DNA from 2 places in the Caloramator mitchellensis genome. Region 2 is predicted to be linked to the other one. Evidence: a T-box and tRNA genes for the amino acid it is inferred to sense, from the RefSeq annotation. Region 2 holds a T-box; the other holds one or more tRNA genes.
The links. The T-box of region 2 lies ahead of trpS (tryptophan--tRNA ligase). A T-box ahead of a tRNA ligase gene usually reads a tRNA of that ligase, here a tRNA-Trp.

Region 1: it has a tRNA-Trp gene. The T-box ahead of trpS (tryptophan--tRNA ligase) is inferred to sense a tRNA for this amino acid. The anticodon was not compared.

Annotation. Positions count from the first base shown of each region.
Region 1 covers NZ_LKHP01000002.1:181,992-190,626, reverse strand. The annotation lists gene ABG79_RS02475 (heavy metal translocating P-type ATPase) at 1-1,290, shown strand, start outside; gene ABG79_RS02470 (alpha-helical endospore appendage domain-containing protein) at 1,314-1,643, opposite strand; gene dhaK (dihydroxyacetone kinase subunit DhaK) at 1,809-2,807, shown strand; gene dhaL (dihydroxyacetone kinase subunit DhaL) at 2,829-3,476, shown strand; gene dhaM (dihydroxyacetone kinase phosphoryl donor subunit DhaM) at 3,478-3,864, shown strand; tRNA gene ABG79_RS02450 (tRNA-Trp) at 3,928-4,003, opposite strand; gene ABG79_RS02445 (hypothetical protein) at 4,116-4,394, opposite strand; gene ABG79_RS02440 (zinc ribbon domain-containing protein) at 4,451-4,825, opposite strand; gene ABG79_RS02435 (DUF6485 family protein) at 5,023-5,211, shown strand; gene ABG79_RS02430 (YbaN family protein) at 5,245-5,643, shown strand; gene ABG79_RS02425 (aminoacyl-histidine dipeptidase) at 5,788-7,242, opposite strand; gene ABG79_RS02420 (MATE family efflux transporter) at 7,321-8,635, opposite strand, start outside.
Region 2 covers NZ_LKHP01000006.1:106,131-114,765, reverse strand. The annotation lists gene oraE (D-ornithine 4,5-aminomutase subunit OraE) at 1-792, shown strand, start outside; gene ABG79_RS06840 (GlmL-related ornithine degradation protein) at 794-2,152, shown strand; gene orr (ornithine racemase Orr) at 2,154-3,212, shown strand; gene ABG79_RS06830 (leucine-rich repeat domain-containing protein) at 3,352-4,743, opposite strand; gene trpS (tryptophan--tRNA ligase) at 4,858-5,853, opposite strand; T-box leader at 5,943-6,171, opposite strand; gene ABG79_RS06820 (ATP cone domain-containing protein) at 6,377-6,640, shown strand; gene rbr (rubrerythrin) at 6,661-7,245, shown strand; gene hcp (hydroxylamine reductase) at 7,413-8,635, shown strand, end outside.

The DNA.
Region 1 (8,635 bases), on a different contig from region 2:
TTCATCAATAAAAATGGGCTTTTAAAAATAAAAGTTACAAAGAATTTTAAAGATTCAACCGTGAATAAAATACTTGAACTTGTTGAGAACGCAAATAGCAAAAAATCTAGAACAGAAAATTTTATTACAAAGTTTGCAAAAATATACACTCCAATTGTAGTTGCTATAGCTGCATTAATAGTAATTATTCCAGTTGTATTTTACGATGGTAGTTTTCAAGTGTGGCTGTATAGAGGATTAATATTTTTAGTAGTATCATGCCCATGTGCTTTAGTTATATCTATTCCATTAGGATTTTTTGGCGGTATTGGTGCTGCTTCGCGTAGAGGAATTCTAATTAAGGGAAGTAATTATCTTGAAGCTTTAAAGGATGTATCAACTGTAGTATTTGATAAAACAGGAACTTTAACGAAAGGGAAATTTAGGGTTAATAAGGTTATAAGTAGTGAAAATTGGAATGAAGCGTATGTATTAGAATTTGCAGCTTTAGCTGAAAGCTATTCCAATCATCCTATAGCAATTTCAATATTAAATGAATTTAATAAAGAGGTTGATAAATCAAGGGTAAAAGATTATAAAGAAATTTCTGGCTTTGGTGTAAGTGCAATAATAGATAATAAGAAGGTTCTAGTTGGAAATGCTAAGCTTATGATACAAAATGGAATAAAAATCAATGAAAGTTCTGATGTTGGAACGTTAGTATATGTGGCAATTGATGATGAATTTGCAGGATGTTTGGTAATAAGCGATGAAATTAAAAATGAAGCAATTGTTGCAGTTAAAACATTAAAAGAAATGGGAATTAAGACTATAATGCTCACAGGTGATTCTAAGGAAATTTCAAAAGATGTTGCAGAAAAGGTATGTATAGATAAATTTTATTATGGTTTATTACCTAATGACAAAGTAGAAAAGTTAGAGGAACTTGAGATTGAAAATGAAAATGGAAAAATACTATTTGTTGGAGATGGAATAAATGATGCGCCTGTTATCGCAAGAGCTGATGTAGGTGTAGCTATGGGAGCATTAGGCTCAGATGCAGCTATTGAAGCAGCAGATGTAGTCTTAATGGATGATGACATTAGAAAAATAATAACTTCAATTGAAGTTGCAAGAAGAACTAGAAAGATAGTTTATCAGAATATAGCTCTTGCAATAGGAGTTAAAATAATCGTTATGGTGATAGCTACCTTTGGAGTTGCAACAATGTGGGAGGCCGTTTTTGCAGATGTTGGAGTGGCACTTTTAGCTGTTTTAAATTCTATAAGAGTATTAAAAACAAAACCTTAAGTGGAAGCACTTAAGGTTTTGTTTTAGCAATCTCTGTTATCTCGCCTTGCTTCGATTAAGTCTAATATATTTTGAAATTTAAAATCAAGGAGCATTTGTTGTTTGATTACATCATCCAGTATTTTACTCACTTCCCTGTCGAGCCTAATCATATCGTCTATATTTGCAGGCCCTCTTGCTGCGAGCAATTCTTCGATTTTACTAGCTTCAGCACTTAGTATTTGTGCAAGGCTTATTTCTTCTAATGCAATTGAAGCTAAAAGTAGGTTAATAATATCTCTGTTTTTTAGGTCGATAACTGGAGTAATATTAGGAATAGTAGGTGAATTAGCTGACACATTAGAATTTACCACGGTTTTCTCCCCCCTTAGTATTATCATATGAAAAACAAATCAAATTGTTCGATAAGTTTCAACATAAAATAATTGTTTAGACCTATTCAATATTTGTAATATTTTTAAATAAATATAAATATAAATTTAGTAGCCTGATAGGCATATATTAAGGGGGTGGAAAGATTGAAAAAAATTATCAACAACCCTGAAAGGGTTGTAGAAGAAATGATGGAGGGTATAGTTGCTGCTTATCCTCAATATGTTAGAAAACTTGAAAATTATAATGTTCTTGTAAGAAAGAACTCTCCTGTTGAAGGCAAGGTTGCTCTTGTTAGCGGCGGAGGAAGTGGACATGAACCTTCGCATGGTGGATTTGTTGGGGAAGGCATGCTTGATGCAGCTGTTGCGGGTGCGGTTTTTACATCACCAACTCCTGATGCAATTTATGAAGCAGTTAAGAATGTCGCATCAGATAAAGGAGCTCTGTTGATAATAAAAAATTATACAGGGGACGTTATGAACTTTGATATGGCAAAGGAAATGGCAGAAATGGATGGAATTAGGGTTGAAAGTGTTATAGTAAATGACGATGTAGCAGTTGAAAATAGCACATGGACTGTCGGAAGAAGAGGTATAGCAGGGACTGTATTTGTCCATAAGATAGCTGGGGCAAAGGCGGAAACAGGTGCAGAGCTTGATGAGGTAAAAAGGGTTACTGAAAAGGTCATAGCAAATGTAAGAAGCATGGGAATGGCCTTGACACCTTGCATAGTTCCAGCAGCAGGTAAACCTAATTTTACATTGGACGAAAATGAAATGGAAATAGGTATGGGAATTCATGGTGAGCCTGGAACGCATAGGGAAAACTTAAAAACTGCGGATGAAATAGTTGAACATCTAATGTCAAAAATTCTTGGTGATATTAACTTAGAGGAAAAGGATGATGTCGCAGTAATGATAAACGGTCTTGGTGCAACTCCTCTTATGGAACTTTTTATTGCAAATAGAAAAGTAGATGAGATTTTGAAAACAAGAGGAGTTAGAGTATATAGAACATTTGTTGGTGAATTTATGACTTCACTCGAGATGGCAGGATTTTCGATTTCTATATTAAAACTTGATGATGAACTAAAGGAACTTTTAGATGCTAAGGCTGATACACCAGCACTTAAAGTTTTATAAAAAACAAGAAGGTGACAAGGTATGAGCCTCAATGTAGAACAAACCTTAAGAATTATTTATAAAATTGGAGATAAAATTGAAGAAAACAAACAGTATTTAACTGAACTCGATGCTGCGATTGGAGATGGCGATCATGGAATAAATTTGAGCAAGGGTTTTAGAGCAGCAGTTGAAAAACTAAGGAATACTCAAGTAAAGGATATAGGAGAAACAATGAAAATAGTTGGTATGGCGCTGGTCTCAAATGTAGGAGGTGCTTCAGGCCCGCTTTATGGGACAGCATTTATGAAGTCTGGACAGGCTATGATAGGAAAAACAGAAATAGATATAAACGACTTTTATAAAATGTTATATGAAGCGCTTTCGGGAATAAAACTAAGGGGAAAAGCAACTGTAGGTGAAAAGACTATGGTAGATGCAATTGAGCCTGCTTTAAATGAACTTAAGAATGCTATAGATGAAGGATTTGGTGCTATTTCAGCACTTGAAAGGGCTAAGAATGCCGCACTTAGTGGGATGCATTTTACAAAGGAAATTGCAGCTACAAAGGGTAGGGCTAGTTATTTGGGAGAAAGAAGCATTGGACATCAGGATGCTGGTGCTACTTCAAGTTATATTATATTAGACTGCATATATGAAGAAGTAAAAAATATTTTAGAGGGAAAATAATATGATAGGTTTGGCGATTATTTCCCATAGTGAAAAATTAGCTGAAGGGGCAGCAGAGTTAACCCGCGAAATGGCACAGGATGTCCCGGTTTCTTTTGCGGGTGGAACTGTCGATGGTAGGTTGGGCAGCAGTCTTGAGAAAATTATCTGTGCTATTGAAAGTGTCTACTCGGATGATGGCGTAATAATATTATTTGATTTGGGAAGCAGCGTAATGACAGCTGAAGTTGCAATTGAAAATATGGAAGAATATAAAAGAAGTAAAATTCATATTGTTGATGCTCCCTTAGTAGAAGGTGCGATAGTTGCGGCAATAGAGATTAGCAGCGGTAAATCTATACAAGAAGTTTTGGATACTTTAAAGGCCTATAAACTAAATAAATATTAAAAAGCTCTGGAAAATTCCAGAGCTTAATTTAGTCCGTTTTTAGTCCGTTTTTATTTTTAAAAGTGGCAGGGGCAGAGGGACTCGAACCCCCAACCAACGGTTTTGGAGACCGCTACTCTACCAATTGAGCTATACCCCTAAGACAATATATATTATATAATGATTATTTATAAAATGCAATACCTAATTTATGACATTATAAACAAATCTCCAAGCAACATATGCCTGGAGATTTGTTTATATAAAATTGGCTAGTTTGAGCTCATTTTTGAAACAGCTTCATCAAACAATTGCTGTATAATCTCTCTAAATTTATCTTTACTGATAATTAGTTTAATGAAAACAGGCAGTTTATCGTATTGCGAAACTACCCATTCAAATTTTTGCTTGCCTTCATTTATTGCTAATTCCTCGGCCTTTTTTTCAACGTAGAACATAAACTCAAGTGTAAGTTTTTTGGCATATTCTTTATTGATATAGTAATAGGCAATGATGATGATTATGAATAGTCCAATACCTAAAAATACCATAGACGTTCCCCCCTTCTAACATTAATATATGTCAGATTATTAATAGGGGATACAAATTATTTAAGTCTAGCTCCGCAGTGTGGACAATAGTTGAAGTCGTCATATAATACAGATTTACAATTCGGACATAAGAACCTGTTGTATCCATATTTGACTTCATTAAGTTTTGAATCATCAATTACTGAATCTTTTTCTTTTTGAAGCCTTGAAGCATATTCTTCTGAAATTTCAAAGACAGCATCGCAACAACGCGAAACAAGATAATACTTTTTATTCCATTTATATATTGGTATAAAGAATAAGTGAAAAAAATTATACTGACACATAAGTCTATAAGTTGATATTCTTCCACACGATTTGCAGATTGTATTATATATGTCCTTAATAACTTCTTCCTTTGTTTCAACTCCTAATATTCCAACGAAGAACATATCTCTCCCCCCTAAAGTTAACTATAAAAAATTTACTGTAGTCACCTGCCATTTATCATCTAATAAATTATATGATAGTTTTTTTGTTATGTAAATATAGTAAAGTATTATTTAAGTGCATTAAAGGTATTTCATCATTTCCAAAAATTTAATATAATATACATAATTAAATTAATCTATATGAGGGGAGAATAAACATGAGCTGCGTTGAAAAAAATATTAAAGGATGCACTTGCACATATACGGCTTGCTTAAGGAGAGGGAAATGTTGTGAATGCGTTGCATACCACAGGGATAAAGGCGAAATTCCAGGTTGCTTCTTTACAAAGGAAGGAGAAGCTATGTGGGATAGAAGTGTGGCTAATTTTATAAAAGACAGAGGTTAGATTATGAAATTAATGATTATATTGGAGGTATAGATGATTAACAGGGTTAAGAAATTTTTAGGTATTTCATTTGGCTTGATTTTTGTGGTTTTAGGTTTCATAGGAATTTTTTTACCAATACTTCCGACAACTCCATTTTTACTATTAGCAGCTGCTATTTTTTTAAGAACTTCAGATAAACTATATACATGGCTGATTAACAATAAATATCTTGGGGAATATATAAAAAATTATCAGGAGAAAAAAGTGATACCTAGAAGGGTAAAGGTTATAGGTATTCTTATACTCTGGTCATCAATTATTTACTCTTATATTTTTATTGTGAAACATGTTTTTCTGCAAATTGTTTTAATCATAGTAGCAATTTTTGTATCCTATCATATTTTATCTCTTAAAACTCAAGAAAAAGATGAAGAAATAGAAAACATATAAAGTTTATATAGACGGTAATGTATATAAAATTCCGGGCTGCCTAAGTTTAAGGCAGCCCGGATATATATGAAGTCTGTAATTTAAATCGTTCACTTGATTTTTGAATTGTCAAACAACTCAAGAAGTCAAGAAATCAAGTGAATGTCACTTAACGGCAGCAAGGACCTTTAATAGGTAATTCCACATTCTTTGAACAGATGAGATGCTCATGTGTTCATCTGGAGTGTGGACATCAAATAGATTTGGTCCAAAGGATATCATGTCAGCACCGCCAAGTTTTTCTCCAAGAAGACCGCATTCAACGCCTGCGTGAATTGCATAAATTTCTGGTTCACTTCCAAACATGTCTTTATATATTTCTATCATTACGTCTCTAATTTTGCTATCTGGGTTGTATTGCCATTCTGGGTAATCAGAATCTGCGATTAGCTGTAATCCAAGAACCTTTGCAACCATTTCAGCTTCGTTAAGTATAGCGTATTTTAAGCTTCTTACTGAACTTCTAAGGGCGCTTTCAAATCTTATTGTATCGCCTTCTGTTGCAACAACGCCAAGGTTTGTTGAACTTTCAACAAGGTCCTTTATATGCATTGACATTGTTTTTATTCCATTTGGAATTAAAACAAGTGCTGCTATTGCCTTTTCCTTAGTTTCTTTTGAAAATACCTTTTGGATTTTGTTTTCTAATTTGCTGAATAGAACAGAAACTCCAGCATCTGAAGCCCTAAGTTCATTTTTTAGAATTTCATCCCATTCCTTTATTTTTGCTTCAAAGTTTGTTTTATCTTCTTCGTTGATTAACACAACTGCGTCGCATTCTCTTGGGATTGCATTCATCTTTGAGCCGCCGTTTATTTCAGCGATTTCAAAGTCGAAGCTGTTTGAAAGGTCATTAAGTATTCTTCCCATTATTTTGTTTGAGTTTCCTCTTCCCTTGTCAATTTCCATACCTGAGTGACCACCCTTTAGACCTCTTATTGCAATAACGTATGGAACAAGGTTTGAAGGTGCATCCATCCATTCGATGTTTAAAAGGTGTCTTGTTCTAACACCACCGGCGCAACTTACAAGTAGCTTTCCTTCTTCTTCAGAGTCCATGTTTATCATTATTTTACCATTTAAAAGTGAACCATCGATAGCCATTGCTCCACCCATACCCGTTTCTTCTTCAACTGTAAGAAGAACTTCAAGCGGTGGGTGTGGAATATCCTTTGATGCAAGTATTGCAAGGGCATATGCCATAGCTATACCATTGTCTGCACCAAGAGTTGTTCCTGTAGCATATATGTAATCTCCTTCGATTCTAAGCTTTAGTGGGTCTTTTTCAAAATCATGTGATGTGTCCTTGTTTTTTTCACAAACCATGTCCATATGGCCTTGTAGTATAACTGTTGGAGCATTTTCGTATCCTTGAGTTCCACTCTTTTTGATTATGATGTTATTTGCTTTGTCTTGAATAACTTCAAGATTGTGTTCATTTGCAAATTTCACAAGCCAATCGCTTATAGCTTTTTCATTGCCTGAACCGTGTGGAATCTTTGTTATTTCTTCAAAGTAGTAAAAAACGTCCTTTGGTTCTAAATGTGATAAAACACCCATTTTGGTCACCTCGCTATTTATTTTCAATATTATTATAATCCAGCTTAAAATAAATTAAAAGTTTTTTATTAATTAAAATTAACTTTTGTCATTTGAAATTTTTTTGTATTTATATAAAATCATACTCAATAAAAATCTTATCACTAAATCGAATGCCATGACAATCCAAATATAAACTATTGGAAGCTTAAAAAAGCTTGAGATTAGAATTACACCAGGGACTCTAATACCCCAAAGTCCGACAAATGCAACATACATAGGGATTTGAGTAAATCCTGCACCCCTAAGTGCACCAGTGAAAACCATGGCAGTGTTTTGAGGTATTTGAACAAGTCCCATAATGAATAGATAAAGTGCACCTATTTTTATAACTTCAGGTCTGTTCGTCAGCATCATCATTATTTTATTTGGGAAAAATACAAGTAAAGCAGTTGTAAAACTTGTTATAAGAATGGAGCCCTTCAATATTTCTTTGAGGTAAATTTTTGACGACTTAAAATCCTTTGCACCTACTGCCTGTCCAATAAATGAAGTTGCAGCTATTCCAAATCCAATTGCAGGCATATATGAGATTGATTCTGCTTGGAGCCCAACCTGATATGCTGCAAGGCTTGTTTCACCGTATTTTAGGACCATCCTTGTTAGTATTATCGCAGCTACCTGCCAGAAGACTGATTCAAATGAAGATGGCAAGCCTAATTTGTATATATTGAGTGTTAACTGTTTATCAAGTTCAGGTTTTAATGATAATCCCTTTACTATATTTGTTTTCTTGAAAAGTATGAAAAGTCCAATAAGTGATGCTAAGAAGTATGATAAAACAGAAGAAATAGCAGCACCTATAAGTCCTAATTTTGGAAAGCCAAAATGTCCGAAAATCAATATGTATCCAAATATTATATTAAATGCGTTCATGGATAAAGTTACATACATAGGCGTTTTTGCGTTTCCCATTCCCTGCATAATCCCTGCGATTAGAAGTATTATTACCATAAAAGGAAGGCTCAAAGTGGTGATTCTAAGATAAAGATTGGCATGACTTAAAAGATTATCTTTAGGGTTAAAAATCATTAGCAATGGTTTTGAGTTTAGTAGTATTATTATTTGGAACATCAAGACAAAAAATATTGAAGTTATAAAGGCTTGCTTAACGCTTTTTCTTAATTTTTCAAAGTCTTTTGCTCCAAAACTTTGGGCTATTATTACAGTAACTCCAGTTGCAACTCCCTTAAAAAGTGCCCATATTAAATTATAAATTCTGCTTGAAAGTCCTATTGCAGAAATTGAAACCTCATCAATTCTACCTATCATTGCCATGGTTATAAGTCCAGCCGTCATTTGAAGAATATTTTCAAATGTTATAGGCAATATCATTGATATTATTTTCTTTCTA
Region 2 (8,635 bases):
CCAGAAAAAATTGTTTTCATCGACGAGCTCGACGAAGAAGATAATGTTCTAAACAGACTTGCTGAAACGGAAAAATATAGAAAGACTAACGAAATTAAGCCTGAAGTTGAATGGGCCGGCGATGGAATTGTTGCAACAACTATATTCCTTCCTGTTGATGAAAGCGTAGCTGAAGCTGCTGCATTGGAAATAGGTAAGAAGATGGGACTTGAAGACGTTGTTGTTATTCATAAGCAATCAGCACATCCATCAGAAGGAACAGTTGTTGAAATAAAAGGAAGAGTTCCATTTACAGTGGATACAACTAAGCTTGTAATTCCAAAGAAACCTGAGGTTCTTGATGACGATATAATAAGAAAGGATATCGAAAGAAAGGGAATGAAGGTTGTTGCAGCAACTGTAGGTGAAGATGAACACTCAGTTGGATTAAGAGAAGTAATTGACATTAAACACGGTGGAATTGAAAAGTATGGTATTGAATGCCACTACCTTGGAACATCTGTTCCGGTTGAAAAATTAGTTGACGCAGCAATAGAATTGAACGCAGATGCAATTTTAGCAAGCACAATAATAACGCATAACGATATTCATATTAAGAATATGAAAAAGTTACATGAGCTCTGCATTGAAAAGGGTATAAGAGACAGAATTATACTTTGCTCAGGTGGAACTCAAATAACTGATGAAATTGCAAGGGAAGCAGGAATGGATGCAGGATTTGGAAGAGGAACTAAGGGACACCATGTTGCAACATTCCTTGTAAAGAGAAGATGGGAATTGGAGAAGGAATGATATGAAAATCGATTGTTTGATTGCCGAAATAGGCAGCACAACAACCGTTTTAAACGCCTTCAATATAAAGGATGAAGTAAGATTTTTAGGTCAAGGTCAGGGACCAACTACGGTTCTTGAGGGAGATGTTACTATTGGGCTTAACATGGCCCTTGATTCGCTTGCAAAAAATTTGGGAGTTGACTTTATAGAATACGATGAGTTTTTTGCAACCTCAAGTGCTGCGGGAGGCCTTAGGATGACAGTGCACGGCCTTGTTTATGATATGACTGTAAGGGCGGCAAAGGAAGCCGCCCTTGGGGCCGGTGCTATTATTAAAATGGTGACTGCAGGAAAGTTAAGAAGAACTGACCTTCAAAAGATAAAGGAGATAAGACCAAACATCATCCTTGTTGCTGGAGGGGTCGATTACGGTGAAAGGGAGACAGCCCTTTACAATGCAGAATTGATTGCAAATTTGAAGCTTAATGTTCCTGTGATTTACGCAGGGAATATCGAAAACCACGAAGAGGTAAAACTTATTTTTGAAGAAGCAGGACAGCCTCTTTATATTGTTGAAAATGTATATCCAAGAATAGATATGTTAAATGTAGAACCCACAAGAAGGGTTATACAGAAGGTATTTGAAGAGCATATTACTAAAGCACCTGGCATGACTAAAGTCAGGAACATGGTAAATGAAACAATTATTCCAACGCCAGGAGCTGTTATGGAAAGCGCGATTCTTCTTAAGGAAGATTTAGGGGATTTGATGGTTTTAGATGTAGGGGGAGCAACCACCGACGTTCATTCGGTAACAGAAGGCAGCGATGAGATACAAAGGATTATGGTAAGTCCAGAACCTGTTGCTAAAAGAACTGTTGAGGGAGATTTAGGGGTTTACGTTAATCTTCCTCATATAGTTGAAAGGATTGGACTTGATGAGCTAAAAAAGGAATTCCCTGATGCGGAAGAACTTATAGAAAATAGAAAGCCTATTCCTGTAACTGATAGAGAAAAGGAATTTGTTGAAAGGCTGACTAAGGAGGCTGTCTTAACTGCAGTAAGAAGGCATGCAGGAGGATTAAGACACCTATTTGGCCCATCAGGCAAAAAGACGATAGCAGAGGGAAAGGACTTAACAAATGTAAAGTATATTATAGGGACTGGTGGAGCCTTGACAAGGCTGCCTAAACGGGTTGAAATTTTATCCAGCATACCCTATGATAATACCGGTGATATGTTTCTTTATCCTAAAAAGGGCGTTAAGGTTCTTATAGATAATCATTATATTATGGCTTCACTTGGGGTTTTATCTAAAAAACACAGGGAAGCGGCGTTAAACTTATTAAAACAAAGTTTGGGCTTGGAAGGTGCTTAATATGTATCCAAGAGTTGAGATTGATTTAAACAAACTAAGGGATAATACAAAGTTTTTAGCTGATTTGTCCCAAAAATCCGGAATTAAAATTATGGCGGTATCAAAGGTATACTGTGCAATTCCTGAGCTTGTAAAGGTTCAAGTTGAGGGAGGAGCAGAGTATATAGCAGATTCTAGAATAGAAAATTTAAAAAAAATAAAAGATATAAAAGTTAAAAAGGTTCTTCTAAGGATTCCAATGCAGAGCCAAGCAGATGAAGTTGTTGAATACGCAGATTACAGCCAAAACTCTGAGTTGGAAACTATAAAACTATTAGGACAGGCAGCTTTAAAAAAAGGCAAAACTCATAAAGTAATTCTTATGGTCGATTTAGGGGATTTAAGGGAAGGTATCTGGCCTTCTGATGTAGACCATTTTGTCAGTGAAGCTATAAAAATTCAGGGGATTAAGATTGTAGGATTTGGAGTCAACTTAACCTGCTATGGCGGTGTAATTCCTGATGAAAACAATTTAGGGCAGCTAGTTGAAATAGCGCTGAAGATGAAGGAAAGATATAGTCTGGATTTAGAGATTATTTCAGGGGGAAATTCCAGCAGTTTATATCTGCTTCTTGAAGGTAGACTTCCAAAGGGGATAAACAATTTAAGATTCGGAGAGGCTCTTGTTTTAGGAAGAGAAACAGCCTATGGAAATATGGTTGAAGGACTCCATAAGGATATATTTGTTTTAAAGGCCGAAATAATTGAGCTAAAGGAAAAGCCTTCTGTTCCTATTGGAAACATAGGTATGGATGCTTTTGGACAAAAACCATATTTTGAAGATAAGGGAATTATGAAAAGGGCTATACTTGCTATGGGAAGGCAGGATATTGACCCGAATGGATTGATTCCTGTTGATAAAAATATTTCCATTGTAGGTGCAAGCAGTGACCATACTATACTCGATTTAACTAATTGTGAAAAAGAGTATAAAGTAGGAGATGTTGTTGAGTTTTACATGGAATATGGAGCACTTCTAAGGGCAATGACTTCTGAATATGTTAAGAAAATATTCGTTTGATTGAAGTTTAAGAGGCTGTCGCAAAAAAATTGTGCAATATATTATACGCTTTTAAATATTGAGCCACATGAATGATTTCTCGGGCTTCGCTCAAAAAATTAAATGTATCATAGTTATTCTGTTGCGACAGCCTCTTGTTTTAATTTGTAGCCTTTAATATTACGAAGTAACCAATAAATTGTTGGTTTGAATCATATAGTGGTATATATTCGTTGATATATTCTACAGAATTAATCTTATTATGGCCTAACCAGAATATCGGAATACCATATTCATGCAATGTTTCAAAGAAATATTGCATTCCATCGGAAATTGTAAAATTGAAATCTGGATTTGATTTATATATTAAATTAAAGTTTTTATCAAACACAAAAAAAGTAACGTCTTTTTCAGTTGCTAACTGATTTAGGTTTTCGTTGTAGTTTGTTCCGTTATTAATTAAGTTGCCATTTTCGTCAAAGCTCCAATTGATTATGCTAGTTTGAGAAAATACAGGGTTAATTGTTATCGCCAATTCAGTAGCTAAACTTGTGATTTCAATGTCATCGTAATATTTTACTTCTGCATTTGGATTAGTCTTTAATATATCAGTTAGCTGTGTCCATAAAAGGTTGTTATCTTCATATAAATTTAGCTTATTATTTTTAATTTCAACATAAAAATTATCTTCTTTGTTAGGCCTGTTTGTTAGGTAAAGAAATAGAGGGTTAATGTCTGATATATTATTGTTATTTACATATAGTTCAATTAACTTTGGTTTATTACTAATAAAATTAAGCGAAGAAAGATTTGTTTCATCTAGATATAAATATTTAAGATTAACAAGGTTATTAAGTTTTGCAACGTCAAGTCTAGTATAACCATTTAGAGAAAGCTCCTCTAAAGTAGAAGGCAAAGTAGGCATTTTAGTTATATTATTGTCATCCGCATAAAAAATTTTTAGTCTCTTCAGATAAACTAGTGGAGTTAAATCTGATACAAAATTGTTCTCAATATACAATTCAGTTATGTTTGGAAGGTATCTAATAATATTAATGTTGCTAATTTTGTTATATGAAATATCAAGAACAGTAAGTTTAGTCATATATCTTAATGGAGTAATATCTGTAATCATATTACCGCTTAAATCTAAATATTTTAAATTTTTTAGGTTTGCCAATGGGCGGATATCTCTTATTTTTCCACTTGAATATATTTCTATTTTTTCAAGCTTAGTTAAATACTTAAGTGGAGTTAAATCATAAATTGTATTTTTAGGAATGGTTATTAATTTTATGTTTTTAGCATATTCTAGTCCAGAAAGCGATGTAATTGTAGTAGTTCTTGCGGCTTGAATTTTAGTTAATCTTAGCATGTCCACATTTGTTATATAGCCCTTTGATTTTTTAATTTCTTTTCTTACAAGAACCTCAAGGTTTTTATCTTTGAACTTAACGTATGTAGTCTTAGCCAAAGAAACACATTGAAATAATGAAATTGTGATGATGGTTAGTAGTAACGTGCTGAGAAGTCGTGGAACGAACCTTTTCATAGTTGATTTCAACCCCTTTACAAAAAATTAATAAACTTATTATAATCATCATACCAAAAACTGCTTCTTAAAACAATGTTAATATATACCAACAAAAAAGAGGCAATTATGCCTCTATCTAGGAATGAATCCAATTTTTTTCTGAATTTTTCTTAGCATCTTATTAGCTACATAATTTGCTTTTTCTGCACCCTTTTTATATACGTCTTCAAGATACGTTTTGTCGTTTATCAGCTTTTTAACCTTTCCCTGAATTGGAGAAAGTTCATTAACAATCGCATCTGCTACATCTGATTTAAATTGAGCATATCCACATCCTGTATACTTTCTTTCAATTTCTTCCGGAGTGAGGCCTGTTATAGCCGACATAATATTGATAAGATTCATTATTCCCGGCTGTTCCTCAGAATATCTTACCACTCCAACTGTATCCGTAACAGCCCTTGAAATTTTCTTCTTTATAACTTCAGGAGTGTCCATTAATAGAATATAACCGTTTGGATTATCTTCTGATTTTGACATCTTCCTTGTTGGATCCTGTAAGTCCATTATTTTGGCAGCTCTTTCAGGGATATATGCTTCTGGAACCTTAAATGTTGGGCTATATAGGTTGTTAAATCTCTCTGCAATATCCCTTGCAAGTTCAAGGTGCTGTTTTTGGTCCTTTCCAACTGGGACTAAGTCAGTGTTGTATAAAAGTATATCTGCAGCCATTAAAACAGGATAATTGAACAGCCCAGCACTTATGCTTTCACCAAGTTTTTGCGATTTGTCCTTAAACTGAGTCATTCTCCCCAGCTCGCCCATATAAGTATAGCAGTTTAAAAGCCAAGCGGCTTCGCTGTGTGCAGGAACATGGGATTGTATAAAGAGTGTATTCTTTTCAGGATCAATTCCTGATGCAATATAAAGTGCAAGTATTTCTATAGTTCTTTTTCTTAAAAGGGCAGGCTCCTGCTTTACTGTTATCGCATGAAGGTCGACAACACAAAAATATGAATCATAATTATCTTGGAGTTTTACCCAGTTTTTTATCGCACCCAAGTAATTTCCGAGAGTTAAGTCGCCAGATGGTTTGATTCCGCTAAAAATGACTTTTTTTTCTTCCATATATATTCCCCTTTCTGATAAATTGACAAACAATTCAAGAACTCAAGAAATCAAGTGAATGTCACCAATAAAAAGCGCCCTATACAAATGTATAGGGCGCGAGCGCGCGGTGCCACCTAATTCAGAAAACTAATGTTTTCCCTCAACGGATACTATTATATCCTGCCTTTATAACGTAAGGCTCACGGCTTTAGCTACTAAAGTTCACCTAGCTCCTTTGGGACCCATTCGAATTAAGTGTAACTGCTGCAATTCCACCATCTGCAGCTCTCTTGAAGTCAGTGACTTAATCTACTTGCTTCCCTTCATTGGATTTAAGTTTAATATATTATATTAATATTAGTTTGTCAAGAATTCAAGGATGTATTTATAAAATTTTCAGAAAATTACAACATATTATTGATAATGTTATCATTGTTTGATATAATTATACTTAATTTAGCAAATAATATCTAATATTAACAGAAAATGCTGCTGTAATAAATAATGATTTCTTCGAATAATAGCTTTAAGGGGTGGTATAATGAAGGTTAGAAAGAAGGATGGCCGTATTGAAGATTTCGATATGGATAAGCTAATTACGACAGTTGAAAACGCCTCGGATGATGTAAAGGAACCTATGAATTTATCCGATGTAGAAAATGTCGTCCAAGAAGTAGAAAAAAGATTGATCGACGAAAAAATTGAAGTCCTTGATTCTGATTTTATTAAAGACGTTGTGGTTGAAAAACTAATTGAGTTTGGTTTCAAGGATGTTGCTAAAGCTTATCAAGAATTTAAATTATAAATTTTAAGGAGGGGGTTTAAATGCCAGGACTAAAAGGAACAAGGACAGCTGAAAATTTAATGAAGGCATTTGCTGGAGAATCTCAAGCTAGAATGAGGTATACATATTACTCCAGCGTTGCAAAGAAGGAAGGTTATGTTCAAATAGCTAACATATTCATGGAAACAGCAGAAAATGAAAAGGAACATGCTAAAGTTTTCTTTAAGTTTTTAAATGAAGAATTAAAGGGAGAAACAGTTAACATAACTGCAGATTACCCTGTTGGACTTTCAACAACTTTAGATAATTTAAATTATGCTGCAAATGGCGAACATGAAGAATGGGAAGACCTTTATCCTGAATTTGCAAAGGTTGCGGAGGAAGAAGGTTTTCCAAGGATAGCATTTGCTTTTAGGAAAATTGCAGAAGTTGAAAAAAGACATGAAGCAAGATATAGAAAGTTATACGATAATATAGTAAATGAAAAGGTGTTCAAAAAGGAAACAAAAACATTGTGGAAGTGCAATAATTGTGGATATGTTCATGAAGGTGAAGAAGCCCCAGCAACATGCCCAGCATGTCAGCATCCACAGGGATATTTTGAGGTTTTTGTAGAAGCATATTAATTCTAGACTATAATTTTTAGGCCCTATGAGATTACGTTTATTCTTTTGCGAATAAAGTCGTTAAATCTTCATAGGGCTTACGTTATTTTATGATAATATATAATTTTAAATTTATTATTTGCATATTGTTAATAATAAATTTAAAAAACAATAAGAGAGGAAAGGTTATGGAAATGTTTTGCTACCAATGTGAGCAGACGGCGGGTGCAAAGGGATGTGTTAAGATTGGGGTATGCGGTAAACAGCCTGATACGGCTAACCTGCAGGATCTCCTAATTTATATTTTAAAGGTCATAGCATTTTATGGGAACATTGGAAGAAGTATTGGGGTTGTAGACAATAATATTGACCACTTTATAGCATATGCTATGTTTTCTACATTAACTAACGTTAATTTTGACAACCAGAGATTTGTTGACATGATATATCAAGCTGATAAGTATAAGGAAGAATTAAAGAATAAGGTTAAAACTGAATATGAAAGAAAGCATGGCAAATGGGATAAACAGGAACCTGAAGCCGCTCTTTATAGACCCAGTGGTGGAGTAGAAGAACTTTTAGAACAATCAAAGGGAAAGGGTATAATGGCAGATGAAAAACTTGACATGGATATTAGGTCATTAAGAGAAATAATAATTTACGGATTAAAGGGAATGGGTGCATATGCTCATCACGCTCAGGTTTTAGGAAAATCGGATGAAGAAGTATACGCATTTTTCCATAAGGGGCTTGCAGCAACATTGAATAATGCTCTTTCTGTAAACGACTTGGTTGGATTGGCGCTTGAATGTGGTAAAGTTAATTACAGATGTATGGAAATACTAAATGAAGGGCATAAGGAACATTATGGAATACCTGAACCGACTGAAGTTGAACTGGGAGTTAAGAAGGGGCCATTTATAGTTGTTTCAGGCCATGATTTGCATGATTTGGAAGAATTATTAAAGCAGACCGAAGGTAAAGGTATTAATATATATACCCATGGTGAAATGTTACCTGCACATGCTTATCCAGGGCTCAAGAAATACCCGCATTTAGCAGGGAATTTTGGAACAGCATGGCAAAATCAGCAGGTTGAATTTGACAATCTGCCAGGCGCAATATTGTTTACAACTAACTGTTTGATGCCTCCTAAGGACAGCTACAAAGATAGATTATTTACGACAAGCATGGTTGGTTTCTCTGGCATTCAACATATAGATGCTGTTAATGGTAAAAAGGATTTCACTCCAGTTATAAACAAGGCTTTAGAGCTTGGAGGATATAAAGAAGACAATATCGAAAAGAAAATTTTAGTAGGATTTGGACACGACGCAGTGATAGGTGTTGCTGATAAGGTAATAGATTTAATTAAACAGGGCAAGATAAAGAGATTTATGCTTATTGGAGG